Regions from separate parts of the Staphylococcus sp. Ze2 genome, predicted to be linked through region 1. Evidence: riboswitches for the same ligand, from Rfam matches in the RefSeq annotation. Region 1 holds a riboswitch; each other region holds the start of a gene.
The links. Region 1 has a riboswitch for S-adenosylmethionine ahead of ACM591_RS02825 (aminotransferase class I/II-fold pyridoxal phosphate-dependent enzyme). Riboswitches for the same ligand answer to the same signal wherever they lie in the genome.
Positions count from the first base shown of each region.

Region 1 (8,261 bases):
TCATATTCAGCCACCTGGCCAGTTTAAATATCGGGATGGCCAAGTTTTGATAAAGAATTATTATGAATTCACTTGTGATAATCGAATTTATTTTACAAATACAGCGCATAAAGACCTAGAGGATCAACAATATCAATTTAATATTGAGATTTTATCAGACATAGATAAATATGGATTGGCATTAGATTTTAATGAAGTTGATAAATTATACCAAAAAGAAATTGAACCATATCTAGATGGTCAGTTGGTAAATGATACGTTACCCGAAATGAATACAACTGCTGAAAATATTGCTATATGGATATGGGAACAATTTGAAAAAAATTTACCTAAGAACAACCAATTGCAAAAATTGGAATTTTTTGAAACGGCATCTCAAGGGCTTGTCCTAACAGCAAGTCTAATGAAGCAATGAAATTGCAATTTTGTTTTACTAACATTTTCTTTCCTTGCAATAATATCATTAGGAAATATGTGAATTATATATAGAAGTAGGTAGACGAAATCGAATTTAAAAATTGAGATTTCGGTTGCCTACTTTTTATATTGCAATATTTTAATAGTAGGTGGGTAATTTTAGTTGCTATCTTGATAAAAAAATTTCTCGAAGATATAAAAATATTTGAGGAAAATACAGAAACAATATTCTGAAAATTAAGGAAATATGATATATTAGTATTTATTTCAGCTTAGGGGGAACTTCTATGATTAAAGTAAGTCCAAAACAATTTTTATATAATGTACTATCTGGTGTAGCGATTGCCATAGTAGCAGGGTTAATACCTAACGCTATTTTAGGAGAATTATTCAAACTTTTCGCTCCTAAGTACCAGGTTTTTCAAACATTATTACAAGTAGTAGAAAGTATTCAATTTACTGTACCATTATTAGTTGGTGCACTAATAGCAATGCGGTTCAATTTATCACCTTTAGCAACGGCTGTCGTCGCGAGTTCTGCTTTTGTTGGGAGTGGCGCAGCGCAATTTAAAGATGGTGCTTGGATGCTTGTAGGTGTTGGAGATCTTATTAACACAATGATCACTGCAGCAATTGCTGTGTTTTTAATATTAGTCGTTGGTGAAAGATTTGGTAGTTTAACGTTAATTATTCTGCCGACCATTGTCGGTGTGATAGCGAGTTTTATAGGTGTACTTATATTGCCATATGTCCAAATGATTACAACTGGTATTGGCAATTTAGTCAATACATTTACAGAATTACAACCAGTATTGATGTCTATGCTTATTGCATTAGTATTTAGTTTTATAATTATTTCACCTATATCAACTGTAGCAACTGCATTAGCTATAGGTATTAGCGGTTTAGCTGCTGGGTCTGCTTCACTGGGGATTGTGGCATGTGAAGGTGCATTAGTTGCAGGTACGTTAAAAATAAATAGAGCTGGTGTGCCTTTAACAATCTTTTTAGGTGGTGTGAAAATGATGATACCTAATATGGTAAGGCATCCTATTATTCTATTACCAATTTTCTCTAATGCACTAATCACTGGCTTTGTTGGTGCGCTCATAGGAATTGGTGGAACAAAAGAATCAGCAGGTTTTGGAATCATTGGGCTTGTTGGGCCAATTAGTGCATTTAGATTTATGGAACATTCAATATTATTAAACTTAATGTATGTATTTATTGCATTTTTTGTAGTTCCGTTCGTAATGGGATATTTGATAAATACGTTTTATATGAAAACATTAAAGCTATATGATAGAGAAATCTTCAAATTCTTGGCGTAAAATTATAAATAATGTTTAAAATGTATCGTTATTTCTGTAATATAATGTAATGTTTTGAATGATGGACAAAAGAAGAAAATATATTAAAAAGGCCACAAAACAGTGGTCTTTTTAAATTTCAGACAAAAAAATTTGCAAGTTTTACTCCAAAGTATAAATTTTTTGTCCTTTTATTATTTTACAGTTGTGTAACAAAAAGATTTGCTGTAATAATTCAGACTACGTAAGATTATTCGATGATAAAGTTATGAAGCTTAATATAACAGCAATATACACAATATAATTTGAAAATGATGTGAGAATTATGCATTACAAAACAAAACAGCGATGTTTCAATGTTACAAAGTATAGTTTCTTTTGTAACGTTTTGTTATTGAAGTGTAATATAAAAAGGCGAAATATGTGTTATATTATTTGTGGCGAAAAAATAAAACATAAAAATTAATCGATTACAGCACATACGATAAATAATTTAACGAAAATATAATTTTACTTAAAAAGATTTTAATTGGAGGATTTTTTAATTATGAAGAAAACAATTTTAGCATCATCATTAGCAGTAGCATTAGGTGTAACAGGATACGCAACAACAGCAGACCACAATCAAGCTCACGCTTCAGAAGAAAATATCGACAAAGCGCATTTAGCTGATTTAGCTCAAAACAATCCTGAAGAATTAAACCAAAAACCATTACACGCTGGCGCGTATAACTATAACTTCGTTTTAGGTGGAAATGAATATACATTCACTTCAAATGGTCAATCTTGGTCATGGAATTACACAGCTGCAGGTGCTCAAAGTGCAACTTCTAACTCAGTACAAGACGTAACTACTCAAGCAACTACAAACACTAACGAAACTTCAGCTAGTGAAGTAAGTGCTCAAAAACAATCAAGCAATACTCCAGTAGCAGCAGTTGAAGCGCCTAAAGCTTCTTCTAATACAAGTGTTAAAACTGCTCAAACAAGCACTACTTCTAAAACAACAACTACAAATACATCAAGCATTGATGCCATTGCTAACCAAATGGCAGAACGTACTGGTGTATCAGCGTCACAATGGAAAGGTGTTATCCAACGTGAAAGTGGCGGTAATGGAAGTGCGGTTAATGCGTCATCAGGTGCATATGGTTACTTCCAATTATTAGGTCATGGTGAACATGCAGGTATGTCAGTTCAAGATCAAATTGACACAGCAGTAGAAGTTTACCAATCTCAAGGTTCTAGCGCATGGGTTGGTTGGAACTAATTAATAAATATTAAGGCTGAGAGCGACTCAATTGAGTCGCTCTTTATTTATGTTGACATGTTTGAATATTCTGATAAAATTAATGGTAATTTAATAAACTTATCCAGAGAAGCTGAGGGATTTGGCCTGATGAAGCTTCAGCAACAGACTTTGTTATAAAAGTACTGTGCTACTTCCAACAAGCAATAATGCTTGAAAGATAGGTGACATGTGTAACTATATGCCACACAAGTCGGCATATAGTTTTTTTAATAGGAGGATTTTTATGACAATTTCAGATAGATTGGCACAGATACCAGATAGTTATTTTGCAAGAACAATGGGCCAGAAAGTAGAACATGGTCCATTACCTTTAATTAATATGGCTGTAGGTATTCCTGATGGTGAAACGCCCAAAGGAATTATTGACTGTTTTGCTGATGCGCTACGTCAGCCCGACAATCAAAAGTATGTTGCTTTCCATGGTAAAGACTCATTTAAACAAGCAATAGTAGATTTTTATCAAAGACAATTTCAAGTTGAATTAGATAAAGAAGATGAGGTATGTATTTTATATGGTACTAAAAATGGTCTTGTAGGTTTACCAACATGCATCGTGAATCCAGGGGAAAATGTGTTGTTACCAGATCCTGGATATACGGATTATAAAGCTGGGGTATTACTTGCTGATGCCCGACCACAACCACTCGTTTTAGAACCTCCTTATTATTTGCCTCAGTGGGACAAAATAAGCAAAGAAATATTACTCAATACTCGTTTAGTTTATTTGACTTATCCAAATAATCCGACAGGTTCAGTTGCTACAAAATCAGTATTTGAGGAAGCGATTGAGCGTTTTAAGGGAACAAAGACAAAAATCGTTCATGATTTTGCATATAGTGCTTTTGGTTTCGATGCTAAAAATCCTAGCATATTGCAAGCAGAAGGAGCAAAAGACTTAGCAGTAGAAATTTTTTCATTATCAAAAGGCTACAATATGTCAGGATTTCGAGTGGGTTTTGCAGTAGGAAACAAAGATATTATACAAGCATTAAAAAAATATCAATCACATACACATGCAGGTATGTTTGGCGCATTGCAAGACGCAGCAACATACGCTTTGAATAATTATGACGCTTTTCTAGAAGAGCAAAATATAGCATTTAAACGTCGTAGAGATGAATTTGAAGCTAAACTACAACAAGCGGACATACCTTTTGAACCAATGAAAGGTGGCATTTTCTTATGGTTACGTACGCCGAGAAACTTTGATGGGGAAAGTTTTGTTGATTATTTATTACAAGAACAGTCAATCCTTGTTGCGCCAGGTATACCATTTGGAGAACATGGAAAAGATTATGTGCGTATTTCTTTAGCATTAGATGATGAATCATTATTAGAGGCTGCAGAAAGGATACAAGCGCTTAAGCATCTTTATGAATAGAACAAATCTGATTGGAGTGATTAACTTATGACAAGTATTAAAATTTTTGGAGTAAGAGAAGAGGATATACCTTATATTAAGGCATGGTCAACAAAGCATAGTGTAACTGTCGATTTAGATGAAGCATTACTATCATCAGAAACTGTCGATCGTGCAAAAGGATTTGATGGTGTTTCGATATCACAGCAAATTCCTTTTGGTGAAGATGTATATCGCAAGTTGCATGAATTTGGAATTAAGCAAATTGCTCAACGAAGTGCTGGTTTTGATATATATGATTTCGATTTAGCTCAAAAATATGATTTAATTATTTCTAATGTGCCATCTTATTCACCGCATTCTATTGCTGAATACACAGTGTCACAGGCGCTTAATTTGGTTAGAAACTATAATGATATACAACAAAAAACAGCTTCATATGACTTTAGATGGCAACCAGAGATCTTATCACGCTCTATTAAAGATTTGAAAGTTGCTGTTATAGGAACTGGTCGTATCGGTTCAATCGTTGCTAAGATCTTTTCACAAGGTTTTGAAGCTGAAGTGATTGCTTACGATGTTGTCCCTAATGAAAGCTATAAGTCATTTTTAACGTATGCCAATAGTATAAAAGAAGCTGTGCAAGAGGCTGATATTGTTACGGTTCATATTCCTGCAAGTAAGGATAGCGATTATTTATTTGATGATGCATTGTTTAATGAATTTAAACCAGGATCAGTATTTATCAATTGTGCAAGAGGATCCATTGTAAAAACTAGTGCGTTAGTACATGCGCTGGATAACGGTATTTTAAAAGGGGCAGCAATTGATACATATGAATGGGAAAAAGGATTGTTTCCAAGCGACCAACGACAAACGGGATTAAAGGATGAAGTATTAAAGCAATTAATCGAACGACAAGATGTTATTGTTTCGCCTCATATTGCTTTTTATACAGATGCTGCTGTTGAAAACCTAATTGTCGATGCTTTAGATGCAACAATCGAAGTTATTGAGACTGGTGATACTAAATTACGCGTGAATTAATAAGAGAGCAAATATAGATTTAAACCGTGAAAATATAAAAAAAGAGCAGGACAGAAATCTAATTTGTTAGAGAAGATTTCGTTGTCCTACTCCGGTATGGATAAATAGAGTTGAAAAAGGCTGGTTTAAAAGCTTTTTTCAACTCTATTTAATTACTGCTATCACACTGAGTTGAGACCGAGACATTAAATATGTCCTAGCAACTTTATTTTACGTCATAACCTTGATCCTCTATTGCTTCGTACATGTTTGGTGATGTGACTTTGTTATCATCAAAATCAACTTTAACATTACCTTCTTCAAGGTTAACATCAGCTGTTGATACACCATCAAGATTTGTTAGGGCACTTTCAACTGCATGTTTACAGTGCTCACAACTCATACCTTCTACTTTAATTGTTTCAGTTGCCATATCAATCACCTCCTTAAAAATGATTTGTCATATAATCATCTCAAATTTTAATTATAATTTCATGCGTTTTAATCTAAGCGCATTAGCGACAACACTTACAGAACTTAAAGCCATTGCAGCACCGGCAATCCATGGTGCGAGTAAACCTAGTGCAGCAATAGGAATGCCTGCAACGTTGTAACCAAATGCCCAAAATAGGTTTTGACGTATATTACGTATAGTCGATTTACTAGCTGTGATTGCTTTAGGTACGAGTAACAAATCACCACCAAGAATGGTAACGTCAGCGGCTTCTATGGCAACTTCTGTACCTGTACCAATAGCAATTCCTATATCTGCTTGGACTAATGCTGGGGCATCATTTACGCCATCTCCTACCATAGCTACAGTCTTATTATTAGCTTGTAATGATTTTATCTTAGTCGCCTTTTCTTCTGGTAACACTTGTGCAATGACTGTATCTATACCAACTTGTGAAGCAATGGCTTCTGCTGTAAGTTGGTTATCTCCAGTCAACATAACGACTTCTATATTTAAATCATGTAACTGTTGGATTGCTTTCTTGGTAGAATCTTTGACAGTATCAGCTACTGCGATTGCACCACTTAATTGTTGATCAACCGCTATCAACATAGCCGTCTTACCTGATTGTTCAAACTGGGATAATTGTAGTTCAGAACTATTAATGGTTACGTGATAATCTTCTAAGAATTTACGATTACCCACCAATAAAGATTTTCCGTCAATTGTAGCTTTGATGCCACGTCCAGGTACCGCTTCGAAGTCATGAACTTCTAATAAATCAACTTGTTTTGTTTTTGCATAATTAATGATAGCTTCTGCGAGTGGGTGTTCAGAAGCTTTTTCGGCGCTAGCTAATAATTGTAATGTTTCACTATCGCCATCAAAGTCTGTAACTACAGGTGTTCCGTGTGTGATAGTTCCTGTCTTGTCTAAGACAACGGTATCGATTTGATGCGCACGTTCAATATGTTCGCCACCTTTAAATAGAATACCGTTTTCGGCAGCCTTTCCAGTACCTACCATAATCGAAGTAGGAGTGGCTAACCCAAGTGCACAAGGGCAAGCAATAACCATGACGGCAATTGCTGCTACTAAAGCTGGTTCAAATTGGCCTTGGTGTACTAAAGTAATCCATATAGTAAATGTTAGAATAGCAATACAAACTACAATAGGCACAAAATAGCCAGATATAATATCAGCAAGTCTCTGAATAGGTGCTTTAGAACCTTGAGCTTCTTCAACTACTTTGATAATAGAAGCGAGCGCAGTGTCTTTTCCAACTTTCGTGGCTTCGATTGTGAGCACGCCATTTTGATTCATTGTTGAACCAATAACATAATCGCGCTGTGTTTTTTCAACAGGTATAGATTCACCGGTTAACATGGATTCATCTACAGAAGTTTTGCCTTTGACAATTTTTCCATCTACTGGTATTTTCTCTCCCGGTTTAATAATTAAATAATCGCCTTCTACGACTTCACTTAAAGGTATCAGAAATTCCTCATTATTACGTAGTACACGTGCTTCCTTAGCTTGCAAGTTTAGCAATTCACTTAAGGCATTTGTTGTATGTGATTTTGCACGTGCTTCCAAATACTTACCAAATAAAATAAGTGTAATGAGTACAGCACTTGTTTCGAAATACAAATGAGGCATAATCTCTGTATTGTTCAGCCATTTAATCATCTCATATAAGCTATAAAAATAGGCTGCGCTCGTTCCTAATGCTACTAATACATCCATGTTTGCTGAACCATTGCGAAGATTTTTATATGCCCCAACATAAAATTGCCAACCAATGATAAATTGTATCGGAGTTGCTAAGATAAATTGAAACCATGGATTCATTAAAATTGAAGGCAATTGCATGTTAAAGAGATGTACAAACATAGTTAATAGTAACGGGAAAGCCAATATAGCTGAAACAATTAATTTTGTAAGTTTACGTTTTAACTCTATTGCTTTGTGTGATTGTTTTTCATCAGCTTCTTTTTTAGGCTGCGCATCATAGCCCAATTTTTGAATTTTTTCAATTAAAGTATCGACGGAAGTTGAATTAGGATTATATAAAATCGTAGCATTTTCAGTTGTAAGGTTTACGTTAGCTTCCTCTACACCATCAGTACGATTCAATACCTTTTCAATACGGTTAGAACATGCGGCACATGTCATGCCTGTCACGTCTAAGTCAACTTTTTCATTTAATACGCCATATCCTGTTTTTTCTATTGTATTGGAAAGGTCAGTAGACGAAGTCGAGCTAGGGTTATAAATTATTGTGGCTTTTTCAGTTGTTACGTTAACGTTAGCTTCAACATCATCCATTTTGTTTAAATTTTTCTCAATACGGTTAGCGCAAGCTGCGCATGTCATACCCGT
Region 1 covers NZ_CP183486.1:673,025-681,285, forward strand. Annotated here, with positions in the region: gene ACM591_RS02810 (6-pyruvoyl trahydropterin synthase family protein) at 1-415, shown strand, start outside; gene ACM591_RS02815 (PTS transporter subunit IIC) at 705-1,748, shown strand; gene ACM591_RS02820 (transglycosylase family protein) at 2,275-2,997, shown strand; SAM riboswitch class I at 3,094-3,203, shown strand; gene ACM591_RS02825 (aminotransferase class I/II-fold pyridoxal phosphate-dependent enzyme) at 3,263-4,420, shown strand; gene ACM591_RS02830 (D-lactate dehydrogenase) at 4,448-5,446, shown strand; gene copZ (copper chaperone CopZ) at 5,652-5,858, opposite strand; gene ACM591_RS02840 (heavy metal translocating P-type ATPase) at 5,910-8,261, opposite strand, start outside.

Region 2 (8,261 bases), 1.1 Mb from region 1:
TAAAGGAAATAATTTATTTGAGCAATACTATCTTTAATTTTTTGCAAAAATATGTGGACATTTTCAATTCAGTATGAAAAAGAATAACTTTTTATAAACATAAAAAAAATATTAATAAATATATTAAGTAAAAAATAGGCATATGATAATTGTGGTATAATATAGCGAGACACATAAATGTGAATGGAGGCATATATTGTGGGAGCTTTAATAACTATTATAGTTTCACTGGGAGTGCTAATCCTGATTTCTTTTGCAGTGTTGATTGCTTATATCTTATTTCATAGTAAAGATTAAAGAGACAACTAACTAAACATTTATTAAGCATTAAAGCATCTAGATTGCACACCAGGAATAAAAAAACAAAAAAAGCCCCCGAAAGTTCAATTAAGAATTTTTCGGGGGAATATATTAGTCAACAACTGCTACATTTAAGTCAACATCAATGTTGCCACGTGTAGCTTTTGAGTATGGACAAAATTCGTGTGCATCTTGTAAATATTTCTCAGCTTCTTCTTGAGATAATACATTTTTGACTTTTGCGTCAATTGAGACACTTAATTTAGGGCTTTCAGCTTCAGGGTCATCTTCTAAACGTACTGTTAAAGTAACTTCTGGCTCAGCGCCTCTCACTTTATTTTGTTTTAAGATTAAATCAAATGCGCCATTAAAACATGAAGCATAACCTGCTGCAAACAATTGCTCTGGGTTTGTACCTTTTTCAGCATCAGCTTGAGCTGGTGGTACAATTGCTACGTCAATTGCTTTATCGTCAGTTTGAACGTGGCCGTTACGTCCACCTGTATTTGTTGCTTTCGTTTCATAATTTACTGCCATTTTATGACCTCCTAAAAAAACTTCTAATTCATGTTTACCCAAGAAAAATAATTTAAATCATTTCACGGAGTAATTTATATGTTTTTTAATTGTATTATTTTTAGAAATTGTTATACAATAATTTAAATATTACTAAAGTAAAAGGAAGTTTAAACATGGCCAAAGTTGATATAGCTGTTACAATTGCACCTGAAAATGAACTCGAACAAGTTACAATTGAAGATTTAAAACAATATCAAGCCTCTATAGATATTATAGAACTAAGAATAGACCAGTGGTCAGTTTTTGATGAGACACATGTAGCAAAAATTGCTGAATATATATACAATTTAAACTTAAATAAAAAATTGTTAGTAACTTATCGAACGAAGACTCAAGGTGGAGAGGGTCAATTAGCAAATGATAAATACTTAAATGCGCTAGAAAAAATAATTCCATTAGATTATATTGATATGATAGATATTGAATATGAAGAAATGATGCCAATAGAAAAATACCAATCATTAATAGAATCAGCGCATCGCAAAAATTTAGAAGTTGTATTATCGCAGCATAACTTTAAAAAAACACCTAAATTGGAAGTATTAAAACGCTTATATTATAAAATGCATCAACTTGAACCAGATTATTTAAAAGTAGCTGTTATGCCTCATGATAAACAAGATGTCTTGAATCTATTAAATGCAATGTCTGAGAGTTCAGACACGGTTTCCCAACATGTTGTTGGTATAGCGATGTCTAAGCTTGGATTAATTTCAAGAACTGCTCAGGGTTTATTTGGAGGATCAGTTTCATATGGTTGCTTAGACGCACCAAAAGCGCCTGGCCAAATTCATGTTGAAACATTAAAACAACAAATTAAATTATACGAGTAGTTTGAAAATAGTGGTCGCCTGATTTATAATTGAAAATAATTATCACTAATGAAAGGGCGATAATCCATGGAACTACAAGATGCAATTGCACATCGTAGAAGTATTAAGATTTTTAAAAGAGATATGACAATAGATGATAACGCACTATACCAAGCGATACAGCAAGCAACAGATGCCCCCAATCATGGCATGAGAGAGCCTTGGAGAGTGATTCATATTGCTAAAGAACGCTTAGGTCCTATGAGTAAACAACTCTCAGAAGTTGCGTTTCCTAATTTAGATAAAAAACAAGAAAATCATTATAACACTGTTACAAATCTAGGTGGCATGCTTGCCTTAATTTTAAAAAGAGACCCTAGACAACGAGAAGATTTAGAGAATAACATGGCATTTGGAGCCTTCGCACAAAATTTAATGTTATTGTTGCATGAAGCGGGAATTGGCACGTGTTGGAAATCACCAGCATATATATTCACACCCGAAATAAGGTCGATATTTAATGTGAGAGATGATGAACAACTCGTTGGTTTCTTGTATCTCACAGATTTACAAGATGAGATGCCATATAGAAAACGTCATGTCGATCAAGTAATAGAAAAATTTTAAAGTAGTTATAGAGAATGGGTATACGAAAGTAAAAGTGAAATTTGACTTCGTATGCCCATTCCTAATTTTTATGATTATATACTCAAATGTCAAAAAGGCTTCGTCGTCATACTTTGTCAAACTCGACTAAAACTAATAGTGGCTTTATCTGATTTGAAATTCATGTTGATGGTTAAGAACCACTGATTTTCAAAAATGGAACACCTGAGTATAAACTCATGTGTAAGAACCACTAACTCAATAAATTGAGTAGTGGTTCTTTAAAAATACTACCAATATAATAATAAAGGCTGAGACAATTAATTTGTCCCAGCCGATCAAGATGAGATGAAATATCTCATTTATAAATCAATTATTTAAATGTTTCTGCTAAAAATGCTTCTACTTGTTCTGGTGATTTCGCATTAGCTGAGTGTAAGTGAGCTAATTTCTCACCATTTTTAAATACTAATAAGCTTGGGATGCCCATCACGTCGTTGTCAGCTGCAACGTCTTCCAGCTCATCACGATTAACTGTAAACCAGTCGTAATCATTGTATTTTTCTTGGATAGGGTCAATCCACATATCCATTGCTTTACAGTCAGGGCACCAGCCAGCTTCGAATTTTACAATAACAGGGTTATCACTTTGTACAGTTTCTTTAAATGCATCATTTGTATTAATAGGTTTCATAATTTTCTCCTTTTTAAAAATATTATTAAGCTTATTATAACGGACATTTTAAAGTTATAAAAAAAATCAGCTTATTTATTAGAGCGTTTTAGCAATAAATTTGATATATTAATGTTAACTAGTTATAGGAGGTACAGAATAATGATAAAATTTTACCAATATCCTAATTGTACTACTTGTAAAAAAGCAGCGAAATTTTTACAAGACTACGGTGTGAGCTTTGAACCAATCGATATAGTGCAACATACGCCCACTAAAAATGAGTTTAAAGAAATCTTAGAGGCGACAGATATCGATATAAATAAACTCTTTAATACGCATGGAGCTAAATATCGTGAATTGGGTCTTAAAGACAAAATGAGTGACCTTACTAATGATGAAAAGTTAGATTTATTATCAACAAATGGTATGTTGGTCAAAAGACCATTAGCTATTTCTGGGGATAAAGTTACAGTTGGTTTTAAAGAAGATCAATATAAGGCAACATGGTTATCTTAATTCCTCTTTTGGAAATAGAGCAATCTCTGTAAGTGAATTATAAGTAATGTATGTAAACGCTTCATTTATTGTTATGAAAACATTATAATAGTATTAACATGTTAATAAATAGTTGATTGTATGGTATGCATATGGCATCATTAATATGTAAAATCATTTAGGAGGGGATTCTCGTGGCAGTACCGAGTGAATTAAAATATTCTAAAGAACATGAATGGGTAAAAGTTGAAGGTAATACAGTAACAATTGGTATCACTGAATACGCTCAAGGTGAACTTGGCGATATCGTATTTGTTGAATTACCAGAAGTAGATGACGAAATTAATGAAGGCGACACTTTTGGTAGTGTTGAATCCGTAAAAACTGTTTCAGAACTATATGCACCTGTATCAGGTAAAGTAGTTGAATCTAATGATGAGTTAGAAGATAGCCCAGAATTCGTAAATGAATCACCTTACGAAAAAGCTTGGATGGTTAAAGTTGAACTAAGTGACGAAAGTCAAATAGATGAATTATTAACTGCAGAGCAATATTCAGAAATGATTGGCGAATAATATAACACTGAACTCCATGATATAACTATCTTGGAGTTTTTTCATACCATTGAGGATTATTGAAGATTTATCAATTTTATAAGTCTAACAAGTTCACCTCAACTTAAAATAATGATAAATTATGTTTGTAATAATAAGAAATATTTTAACTATGTAAATTATGTTTATTGTCACTACGGATTGTGAAGAACTAAGTAGAAAAGATTTACTATCAACATTTAGAGGGTGGATGTCATGACGATACTGAACCAAGTAATTGTTGTCGAAGGAAAGTCAGACAAGAAGCGTGTCAAACAAGTGATTGATCAGCCAATAGAAATTATTTGCACGAATGGAACGATGGGTGTAGATAAATTAGACGAAATGATTGATACTTTATATGACAAACAAGTGTATATTCTTGTTGATTCGGATGATGAAGGTGAAAGAATACGAAAATGGTTCAAACGCTATTTAAGTGAAAGTAGACATATAAGAGTAGATAAACAATATTGCGAAGTCGCTCGTTGTCCTAAACCATATTTATCTAGAGTATTGGAAAAACATGGTTTTATAGTTAAGGATGAAGAAAAGGTGGCGAAAGCAAGATTGGATTATATAGCTGAGAGGGTAAGTTTATTAACATGAATGTAACAAGTGAACAACGCGTTGACGTCAATAAATATATAAATGAAGATAAGTATCTTATCTTTGGTTATACACCAACATGTGGGACATGTAAGGTTTCTGAACGTATGCTAGATATTGCTAATGATATTTTGCAATTACCTATAATAAAAATGGACTTAAACTTTCATCCTGATTTTAGTCAAATGTATGAAATTCAATCTGTACCAGTTTTATTAGTAATGTCAAAAGGTGAAGAGCAAAAAAGGATTTATGCATTTCAATCGGTGCCTTATTTGTTAGAAAATTTAAAATAGTTATTGACGAAATATTAGTACGATGGTAGGATTAAAAATAATTAAATAATGAAACTCTTATCACGAGAGGTGGAGGGATGTGCCCTACGAAGCCCGGCAACCGTCTTTAATAGAAATGGTGCCAATTCACATAAAGTTTTAAAACTTTAGAAGATGAGAGAAGCGATTTTGCTTTCTCTATACTTCGGTGAACATAGAGAAAGCATTTTTTTAATTGAAGGATTAGCAACACAAGGAGGAAACAGAATGATTGAGTTAAATCAAATAGTCAAAAAGTACAAAACGAAAAAACAGGACGTACTGGCTGTAGATCATGTTGATTTAAGTATTCAATCAGGCTCGATTTTTGGAGTAGTTGGTTTTTCAGGTGCGGGGAAAAGTACTTTAATTAGACTTTTAAATAATCTCGAACAACCAACTTCAGGAGACGTCATTATCGATGGAGATACAATTGGTAAGCTATCAAAATCACAGTTAAGAAAAAAGCGTCAAAAAGTGAGCATGATATTTCAACATTTTAATTTACTATGGTCGCGTACTGTATTAAATAATATTACATTTCCATTGGAAATAGCGGGTGTGCCTCGCCGTGAAGCAAAACAACGGGCAAAAGAATTAGTAGAACTTGTTGGACTGAAAGGTAGAGAAAGTGCGTATCCTTCAGAACTGTCAGGTGGTCAAAAACAACGTGTCGGCATTGCGCGAGCGTTAGCAAACGAACCAACTGTATTGCTTTGTGATGAAGCGACAAGTGCATTAGATCCTCAAACAACAGATGAAATTTTAGAATTATTATTGAAAATTAAAGAAGAAAGAAATTTAACAATTGTAATCATCACACACGAAATGCATGTCATTAGACGCATATGTGACGAAGTAGCTGTTATGGAAAACGGTCGTGTGATTGAACAAGGTCTAGTTTCCACAGTTTTTGAGAATCCACAACATGCGGTTACAAAACGTTTTGTTAAAGATGATTTAAATGATGATTTTGATAAATCTATTAGCGACTTAGTGTCACTTAATGAAGATGATTATGTTGTTCGTTTGAATTTCACAGGGAATAATACCACGCAACCTCTCGTGTCATACATAACGAAAACGCATAACATCGATGTGAATATATTAGAAGCTAATATTAAACATACAAAAGATGGTTCACTTGGTTTCTTAGTAATTCAATTGAGCGATGTAAATTCAGAAAAATTCGAAAAGTTTAAAAATGATTTAGAAGCACAGCATGTGTCAGTGGAGGTGTTAAGACATGGGTAATTCATTGAGTGACATCCTCCGCGAGATGTTTACAATGCCAAACGTCAGTTGGGACGAAGTTTGGTTAGCGACATACGAAACAATTTATATGACAGTTATTTCGACAATTTTTGCCTTTGTACTAGGCTTAATATTAGGTGTTTTACTCTTTTTATCAGCTAAAAGCAAATCACCTATAGCGAGAGTTTTCTATACTGTTGTTTCATTTATAGTTAACTTGTTTAGAGCGATACCATTTATTATTTTAATCTTATTGTTAATTCCGTTTACAAGTTTAGTCTTAGGCACGATTAGTGGTCCAACAGGAGCATTACCAGCTTTAATCATTAGTGCGGCGCCTTTCTATGCCAGACTTGTAGAAATTGCATTTAAAGAGATTGATAAAGGCGTTATTGAAGCAGCTTGGTCAATGGGTGCCACTACTTGGACAGTAGTCAAAAAAGTATTATTACCTGAAGCGATGCCAGCATTAATTTCAGGTATTACTGTCACAGCGATTGCTTTAGTAGGATCTACTGCAGTAGCCGGTGTTATTGGTGCAGGTGGCTTAGGTAACCTAGCTTATTTAACAGGTTTCACCAGAAATCAAAATGACGTTATTTTTGTTTCAACAATTTTAATCCTTATTATTGTGTTCATCATTCAATTTATTGGTGATTGGGCTACTAATAAAATTGATAAGAGATAATCTTAAAAAGGGGGACTTTTTATATGAAAAAATTATTTAGCTTAGCTTCTGTACTTGTATTAGCGCTTGTTTTAGCAGCTTGTGGAAATAGTGGTGGCAGTGAAGATAAAAAAATTACAGTAGGTGCTTCTCCAGCTCCTCATGCTGAAATTTTAGAAAAAGCCAAGCCATTATTAAAAGATAAAGGCTATGATTTGAAGATTAAAACAATTAATGATTATACAACACCGAATAAATTATTAGATAAAGGTGAATTAGACGCAAACTTTTTCCAACATACACCTTACTTAAAAACTGAGAAAAAAGATAAAGGATATAAAGTAGAATCAGCAGGTAATGTTCATTTAGAACCAATGGCTGTTTATTCTAAAAAATATAAGAGTCTAAAAGATTTACCAAAAGGTGCCACTGTTTATGTTTCTAATAATCCAGCTGAAGAAGGCCGTTTCTTAAAATTCTTCCAAGATGCAGGATTAATTAAAATAAAAGATGGTGTGAAGATTGAAGATGCTAAATTTGATGATATCGTAGAAAACAAAAAAGATATCAAATTTAATAATAAACAATCTGCAGAATACTTACCGAAAATTTATCAAAATGAAGATGCTGATGCAGTAATTATCAACTCTAATTTTGCAATCGATCAAAAATTAAGTCCTAAAGATGATTCTATTGTATTAGAGAAAGCGAAAGACAATCCTTACGCTAATTTAATTGCTGTTAAAGAAGGACATAAAGATGATAAAAAAATCAAAGCATTGATGGAAGTATTACAATCTAAAGAAATTAAAGATGAAATCGATAAAAAATATGATGGTGCCGTAGTTCCAGCAAAATAATATCGAAATAGTTATCATCCCCTTTGCCTTAATGGTTAAAGGGGATTTTTGTGTGTTCTTTGTTAAAGACTCTATAAAAATAAAAAAGCACTAGCTATTCACTAGCTTGAATAGTTAGTGCTTTTCTGAGATTTTGAGTATTTATTAGATGAATTTAACTCATATTATTAATTAATTGAACTATTTAAAAAGTGACAACAGTGTTAGTTTTATCTACTTTATTACATGTTATCATTGAATTATCGACAACATTGAATCGATGTCGTTTTGACATTTTAGCTATTTGTAAGTTAAAACGCATCTTATTAATAAATAAAATTTAAATATTAAGGAGTGAATTGAAGTGAGCCTAAAAGAAATGTGGAATTATTTATTAAACAAGAAGTGGCGAACTAATGATGTATTATCAATTATAGCCTGTATGTTTGTTGTGAGTATGGTTACAACACCATTGGTTGGGGTACCAGTAGGTGCTATCGTCTATTTACTTTGGTTT
Region 2 covers NZ_CP183486.1:2,356,417-2,364,677, reverse strand. Annotated here, with positions in the region: gene ACM591_RS11095 (organic hydroperoxide resistance protein) at 412-837, opposite strand; gene aroD (type I 3-dehydroquinate dehydratase) at 993-1,712, shown strand; gene ACM591_RS11085 (nitroreductase) at 1,779-2,318, shown strand; gene ACM591_RS11080 (thioredoxin family protein) at 2,671-2,991, opposite strand; gene ACM591_RS11075 (arsenate reductase family protein) at 3,133-3,489, shown strand; gene gcvH (glycine cleavage system protein GcvH) at 3,663-4,043, shown strand; gene ACM591_RS11065 (toprim domain-containing protein) at 4,278-4,670, shown strand; gene ACM591_RS11060 (thioredoxin family protein) at 4,667-4,966, shown strand; SAM riboswitch class I at 5,021-5,126, shown strand; gene ACM591_RS11055 (methionine ABC transporter ATP-binding protein) at 5,213-6,238, shown strand; gene ACM591_RS11050 (methionine ABC transporter permease) at 6,231-6,926, shown strand; gene ACM591_RS11045 (MetQ/NlpA family ABC transporter substrate-binding protein) at 6,950-7,765, shown strand; gene ACM591_RS11040 (VraH family peptide resistance protein) at 8,109-8,261, shown strand, end outside.
Region 2: linked by a shared signal. The riboswitch ahead of ACM591_RS11055 (methionine ABC transporter ATP-binding protein) and the one ahead of ACM591_RS02825 (aminotransferase class I/II-fold pyridoxal phosphate-dependent enzyme) in region 1 are both predicted to bind S-adenosylmethionine.

Region 3 (8,261 bases), 720 kb from region 1:
TCGATGATGGCGTGAATCAAATTACATTTGGGAAGATGTATGATAGCGCTAAAAGGCTGGCCTATAGTCTGAAACAGTTAGAATTAAATAGAATAGGTTTATATATTAATAATACAATTGAATCCATAGTACTTATAAATGCTGCATGGGTAGCAGGCATAGAAATAGCTATGGTAAATACGAGATTAACTAAAAAAGAAATGATTGCTCAAATGAAATCTATAGATGTAAGTACAATTATATCGATGGAACAGCTTCATTTAAGAGATATTGAAGTGATAGATTTTCAAACATTACAGACTCAGGAAGGATATGAATTTGAAGCGCCGTTCTCAAATGATCGTATCGCATCGATTATGTTTACTTCTGGTACTACAGGACCTCAGAAAGCAGTGCCACAAACCTTTTACAACCATTATGCAAGTGCATTAGGTTGTAAAGAGAGTCTTGGATTTAGTCAATCTACAAAATGGTTATCGGTATTGCCGATTTATCACATTTCTGGTTTAAGCGTAGTGTTACGAGCCTTAATTGAAGGTTTTACATTACGACTTGAAGCGAAATTTGATGCTGATAAAATGATGAAGATAATAAGAGAGGAAACACCTACACATATATCATTAGTACCACAGACTTTGAAATGGTTAATGGACAAGGGGTGGCATCAACCATTCTCGATTGAAAAAATATTGCTTGGTGGAGCTAAACTAACTACATCTTTAATAAATAGAGCGTTAGAATATAATTTACCGATATATAATTCTTTTGGGATGACTGAGACGTGTTCGCAATTCTTAACAGCAACACCAGAAATGTTAAAACTAAGACCAGACACGGTTGGAAAACCGAGTGACAATGTTGAAGTGAAAATTTCTCAACCAAATGTTAATGGTCATGGAGAATTATTAATTAAAGGTGACAATGTTATGAATGGGTATCTTTTTCCAATGAATAAAAAAGATACCTTTGTAGATGGTTATTTTAAAACGGGTGATATAGCAGAAATAGATGAAGAAGGTTATGTTATGGTATATGACCGTAGAAAAGATTTAATTATAAGTGGTGGAGAAAATATATATCCTTATCAAATAGAAACAGTTGCTAAAAAACATGAATCTATCGAAGATGCAATGTGTGTAGGTATTGAAGATGATACATGGGGGGAAGTACCTTATTTATATTATATTGCTTCAGAAGCTATAACTAATAAACATTTAGTAGCATTCTTTGAAAATCATTTAGCAAAGTATAAAGTGCCAAAACAATTTAAGCGTGTTACTTCGTTACCTTATACATCAACAGGTAAATTGCAAAGGAATCATTTATAAAAAGTAATAAGGAGTCTATATGAAAATAGTTGATATGCATCTATACGTTTACGACGAACGTTTTAATACCCCAATTATTACACCTAAAATAAAACTTGAAACACGTAAAGCGTTGTTTGTAGCTTTAGTTACGGATAATAATTCATATTACTATGGAGAGTGTAATGCGTTTGAAACTGATTGGTATGCAAATGAAACGATTGATGATGCACAAAACCAAGTGAAAGAGTGGTTCGAAAGTATTAAAAATATAGCGTTTTATACTTTCGATGAAATGTTGTGTAGTTTAAATCATTTAACTAAATATCCAGCAACTAGAAGTATGATTGTAATGGCTTGTTATCAAATGTTTTTCAAATTAACAGATTTTAGCGTAGCCTATGGTGCAACAATTAGTGGTTTAGCCGAAGAAAATATTTTGCAATTATCCCAAACACAACCTCAACGTGTTAAAGTAAAATGGTCTTATTCAATTTTAAATGATATAAAAAAAATTAAACAATTACCATTTAAACCAGATGTTGTTATAGATGCTAATGAATCTATAACCAATTCAGAGATAGCTAAGTTAACAACAATTGGGTATGATCAATTATTGTATATAGAGGAGCCGTTTAAATCTTTAAATATGCTAAATCAGTTTGATGCATACGAATTACCACCAGTTGCTATAGATGAAAAGGCAGACACAGTAGGTAACATTCTAGAGATTCTAGATAATTACGCTATAGATGTTGTTGTATTGAAACCTTTTAGGTTGGGTGGGATTGATAAAGTGATGGATATCATTAAAATGCTTAATGATAAAAATGTAAAAATAGTTATAGGTGGCATGTATGAGTATGGATTAAGTAGATATTTTACTGCGATGCTAGCGCAATTTTCTAATTATCCAAGTGATATTACACCAGAAGGTTATTATTTTGAGAATGATATGGTTGACCGCGCAGGTATATTAAAAAGAGGCTCAATTTATTTTGAGCCTCCAAAGGTTAAAAGTACAAGATTAACAAGAATTTATTAATCTTTGTTGTCATCTTTTTTCTTTAAGGGTACTGGGTCAAAACCGCCTTTATGAAGCGGATGGCATTTTGAAATCCGTTTAATACCTAACCACGTACCTTTGAATGCACCATATACTTGAATTGCTTCTCTTGTATATTCAGAACAAGTAGGGTAAAAACGGCAAGTTGCGGGCGTTAATGGTGATATAAATCGTTGATATATATGAATGAGTCCAAGAAATATAGTTTTCATAAATTTTGCCTCCAACAAATAACTTAGCTTTAGCATAGTTAGTTTAACATAATAAGGGGAAGAGTGATGTATATGAAGTTTAAAGATAAAGATAATGACAACGTATATTTATCATATAAAGATAAAGAAGATATTGCTGACGGAAATCATGTTCTCATTATTCCGAAATATAAAGATCAGTTGCTATTTACAAACCACAAATTACGTGGCATTGAATTCCCCGGCGGTAAAAAAGAAGACGGAGAAACAAGTGAAGCAGCTGCTGCGCGAGAGTTGTTTGAAGAAACAGGAGCAACGATAGCGCAATGTGAGTATATTGCACAATATGAAGTACAACGTACGAATGGTTTATGTTTTACAAAAGATGTATTTATGGTAAATGTATCAGAGATAAGTCATCAAGTGGATTATTTAGAAACAAATGGCCCGTTATTTTATAAGGATATAGCTGACATTCCAGAGAGTAACAAAAGTTATTTGCTGAAGGACGATGCGATTTTACACTGTTTAGAGAGAGTGATATCACTTGGATTTTATAAATAGAAAATGTATGCCAATTGAATCAATGCATCATAAATTTGATGAAGTCACATATCGTGTCGATAATTTAAAAGTTCGAGGCTTAATAATGACGCCGAAAAAAAATGTAAAAAGAATTGTGATTTATCTACGTGGTGGCAAAGGTCAGGTAGGTAAAGTGAGGGCAGCTAGAATGATGCAGTTTGCAGATACAAGCACTTTAGTCTTTGGTCCGTATTATAGAGGGAATAATGGCAGTGAGGGTAAAGATGAATTTTATGGGGCGGATCTAAATGATGTCACGGTCGCTATACGTATATTGCATCAAAAATACCCTAATGCGGACATTCATATGATTGGATTTTCAAGAGGTGGACTTCAAGGTTTACTCACATTTCAAGAATTACCAATCTCAAGTTATATTATCTGGGGTGGAGTATCTGATATATACTTAATGTATGAAGAACGCGTCGACTTAAGAGGCATGCTGAAACGCATGATTGGTCATCCTAAAAAGCAAGCTGCTGCCTATCAGCAACGAGATGCATTAGCTCAAATTACTAAGTCAAGCCCGCCCATATTTATTGTTCATGGTGGAAAAGATAAACAAGTAGGTATTCATCATGCCTATTATTTAGCACAGCAATTAGAGGAAAAGGGAACAACTTATCGTACGTTTTATCAAATGTCGGAAGGTCATGTACCTAGACCGTTCGCTCTAAAACAAACGCTTTATGAAATTAAACAGTGGATGAAAGATGTCGAAGAGAATAAAATATAATAAATAAAGAGGATTGGGCGTTAACGCCCAATCCTCTTTACTATATAATATAATTTAACAAATATTATTTAAACCCACCACGTGTTGCTAAATCATCAACTTCTACTCCAAATTTTTCAAAGTTGTGATTGAAACGGTTAATTAAATCTTGAGCTTGTTCTCTATACGCTTCTGGCTTACTCCAAGCATTAATAGGATTCAATAGTGTTTGAGGGACATCCTCAACTTCGACTGGAATATCTAAACCGAACATATCATCTTTAATATATTCAGCATCTCTTAATTGCCCTGTAATTGCTTGATTTACCATTTGTCTTGTGTAACTTAGGCTTATACGACGTCCTACGCCATATTTACCACCAGTCCAACCAGTGTTTACAAGATAAACATCTACATCATGTTGATCGATTAGGTTACCTAATAAATCAGCATAAACTTTAGCGTTTAGAGGTAAGAAAGGTGAACCGAAACATGTAGAGAATGAAGGTTCTGGCTCAGTTACGCCACGTTCTGTACCGGCTAATTTAGCAGTGAATCCACTCAAGAAATGATACATTGCTTGATCTTTGGACAGTTTTGAAATAGGTGGTAAAACACCGAAAGCATCTGCAGTTAAGAAAATAATTGTATTAGGATGAGCCGCTTTAGATGGGGTTACAATATTTTCAATATGGTCTATTGGATATGCTGCTCTAGTGTTTTCAGTGTATTGATTATCATCGAAGTCAATGTCACCATCTTCATCTACAACAACATTTTCTAAAATAGTACCATATTTAATAGCGTCATAAATTTGAGGTTCTTTTTTATAAGAAAGGTTAATTGCTTTTGCATAACAACCACCTTCTATGTTAAAAATACCATTTTCATTCCAACCATGTTCATCATCGCCAATTAGCTTACGTGTTGGATCCGCTGATAGTGTTGTTTTACCAGTGCCAGAAAGACCAAAGAATAAAGCAACGTCACCTTTGTCTCCAACGTTAGCTGAACAGTGCATGCTCATAATGTTATCTTTAGGTAGTAAATAGTTCATTACGGAGAAAATACCTTTTTTCATTTCACCAGCGTATTCAGTCCCGCCAATGAGGATGACTTTATGTTTGAAAGATGTGATGATAAATGTTTCTGAGTTTGTGCCGTCAATCTCTGGATCGGCTTTAAAATGAGGTGCTGAAATAATTGTGAAGTTTGGTTTGATTTCTTGCGCTTCTTCTTTTGAGCTAGGGCGTATAAACATATTTTGAGCAAATAGATTATGCCAAGCTAATTCATTTACAACAGTTAATTTTAATTGTGAGTCGTGATCACTACCGGCATAACCGTTGAATACATATAGTTCATCTTTTTTGTCTAAATAGTTTAGTACCTTATCATATAAATTTAAAAATGTTTCTTCTTCAATCGGTTGGTTAACGTTGCCCCAGTCAATATCATCTCTATAAGATGGCTCATTTACAATAAACTTATCCTTTGGTGAACGACCTGTATATTTACCTGTTCTAGCGTTAATTGCACCTAATTCGGTGAGTTCTCCTTCATCATTATCTAAAATCTTGTTATACAACTGTGTTGTAGATAATTGAAATAATGAAGATTTTTTGTCTAAAATGCTTTCAATTTTGTTTGTATAAGTGTATGTATCTACAGCCATACTAATCCCTCCAACGCTATTTAGTTATTGTAAGCCTTTACAATTACAGAGTATAACACATATATATTAATAGTCCATACCAATTTAAAAGGAATTTTAAATAACCATTAATAAATGTAAAATTGACATTATATCGTTGATTCTGTACTATAGGACTTAACGGATTCTCTTATCCTGAGTGGCGGAGGGACATGGACCCAATGAAGCCCAGCAACCTCTTCTTAATAGGAAGAAAGGTGCCAAACCGTTTGCAGACAAATATCGTCTGAACGATAAGAGCGAATGGACGTATAAGGCCTTCTCTCTATTTATTGATAGTGTAGAAGGCTTTTTTAATGAGCTCAACAGAGAGAGAATTTTCGTAATTTAAAAACTAAAGGAGCAAATTATGACTTACAATAGAAGATTATTCACTTCAGAATCGGTAACAGAAGGACATCCAGATAAAATAGCGGATCAAGTATCTGATGCTATATTGGATGAAATATTGAAAGATGACCCAAATGCACGTGTTGCTTGTGAGACGACAGTAACTACTGGCATGGCGCTTATTTCAGGAGAAATATCAACAACAACATATGTTGATATTCCAAAAGTGGTTAGAGAAACAATTAAAGAGATAGGTTACACACGTGCTAAATACGGTTACGATAGCCAGACAATGGCAGTGTTGACGGCAATTGACGAACAGTCACCAGATATCGCTCAAGGTGTCGATACAGCTTTAGAGTATCGTGAAGATGCATCAGAAGAGGAAATTGAAGCTACTGGAGCGGGTGACCAAGGTTTGATGTTCGGTTATGCTACAAACGAAACGGATACTTACATGCCGTTACCAATTTTCTTATCACATCAACTTGCTAAACGCTTATCAGATGTACGTAAAGATGAAATATTAAATTACTTACGTCCTGATGGTAAAGTACAAGTAACTGTTGAGTATGATGAACAAGATCAACCACATCGTATTGATACAATTGTCGTGTCAACACAACATGCCGAAGATATCGAATTAGCACAAATTCAAGACGATATTAAAAAACATGTCATTTATCCAACGGTACCCGAAACACTTTTAGATGAGAATACCAAATTTTATATCAATCCTACTGGTCGTTTCGTTATAGGTGGGCCACAAGGTGATGCTGGGCTTACTGGACGTAAAATAATTGTTGATACATATGGTGGTTATGCACGCCATGGTGGGGGATGCTTTAGTGGTAAAGATCCGACTAAAGTAGACCGTTCTGCTGCATATGCTGCACGTTATGTAGCGAAAAATATCGTTGCTGCTGAATTAGCAGACAAATGTGAGGTGCAACTTGCATATGCTATTGGTGTAGCTGAACCTGTTTCTATTTCTATAGATACATTTGGTACAGGAAAAGTTAAAGAAAATGAATTGGTTGAGGCAGTTAGACAACATTTTGATTTAAGACCAGCTGGAATTATTAAAATGTTAGACTTGAAACATCCTATTTATAAACAAACTGCTGCATACGGTCATTTTGGTCGTACAGACGTATTATTACCATGGGAAAAGTTAGATAAAATTAATTTATTAAAAGATACAGTTAAAGCTTAACTAGAGTAAAAATATTTTTAGCTTTACTATCGAATACTATATGTTTATCTATTATAATTAAGTTACTGAACACATAAAGGAGCGTTTTTTGTTATGAATTCATTTGGACCATTAGAGATTGGTTTAATTGTGGCAATTGTTGTAGCAGTAATTTGTTTCATTTTATTTATCATTGCTTTGAAAAGTAAAAAGAAAGCACAACAAAAGGTAGAGGAACAATACAAAACCAGAGAACAAAAACTAAGCGACGAGCATGAGGAAGAATTAGAAAAAGAAAGAATTGAAAATAAAAAAACAGTAACAAAGCAAAAAGAAGAATATAATGCTACAGTTAGTTCGAAAAATAGAGAAATTGATGCATTAAAATTGTTCTCTAAAAATCAAAGTGAATATGTAACTGATATGAGACTTATTGGTATTCGAGAAAGATTAGTAAATGAGAAAAGAATTCGCCCAGAAGATATGCACATTATGGCGAACATATTTTTACCTAAGAATGAATTTAATGATGTACAGCGCATTAGCCACTTAGTACTTACGCGTACTGGTTTATATATCATTGATTCTCAATTATTAAAGGGTCATGTATATAATGGTGTGAGTGCTGCACAATTTAAAGAGCAACCAACAATGGAACAAGTGTTTAACACGTTGGACCTTGATAGACAAGAACCACAAACACTTGTATTAGATCAAAATGAAGATGAAAATTCATTATCTTTTGTTAATTACACGACTCATTTAAATGATATTGAGAAACTAGCTGGTGATATTCAAATAGAATTGAATTTAAAATTCACACCAACAACAATTTTATATTTCAACCCTAAAAATGAAGGCGATGTAACAATTTCAAACTATGCGCAAAGTTCAAACACCAAAGTGTTAGTTGGTCCAGAACAATTGGATGAATTCTTTAATAAATTCGTATTCCATGGTCGCATTCAATATAACGTTGAAGATTTACAACGTGTTATGGATGAAATTGAATCATTTAACTAAAGATACAAATTTTATATTTTGATAATAAATAATGCTATTTAGTATAAACTGTCAACAAAAGCAATTAGACTTTTGTTGACAGTTTTTTTGTAGATTATAGAAATTTATAAATAATTTAACCACAAATTAATTATA
Region 3 covers NZ_CP183486.1:1,396,435-1,404,695, forward strand. Annotated here, with positions in the region: gene menE (o-succinylbenzoate--CoA ligase) at 1-1,328, shown strand, start outside; gene menC (o-succinylbenzoate synthase) at 1,348-2,352, shown strand; gene yidD (membrane protein insertion efficiency factor YidD) at 2,349-2,585, opposite strand; gene ytkD (RNA deprotection pyrophosphohydrolase) at 2,652-3,128, shown strand; gene ACM591_RS06495 (alpha/beta hydrolase family protein) at 3,112-3,885, shown strand; gene pckA (phosphoenolpyruvate carboxykinase (ATP)) at 3,950-5,539, opposite strand; SAM riboswitch class I at 5,706-5,818, shown strand; gene metK (methionine adenosyltransferase) at 5,928-7,124, shown strand; gene ACM591_RS06510 (nuclease-related domain-containing protein) at 7,218-8,126, shown strand.
Region 3: linked by a shared signal. The riboswitch ahead of metK (methionine adenosyltransferase) and the one ahead of ACM591_RS02825 (aminotransferase class I/II-fold pyridoxal phosphate-dependent enzyme) in region 1 are both predicted to bind S-adenosylmethionine.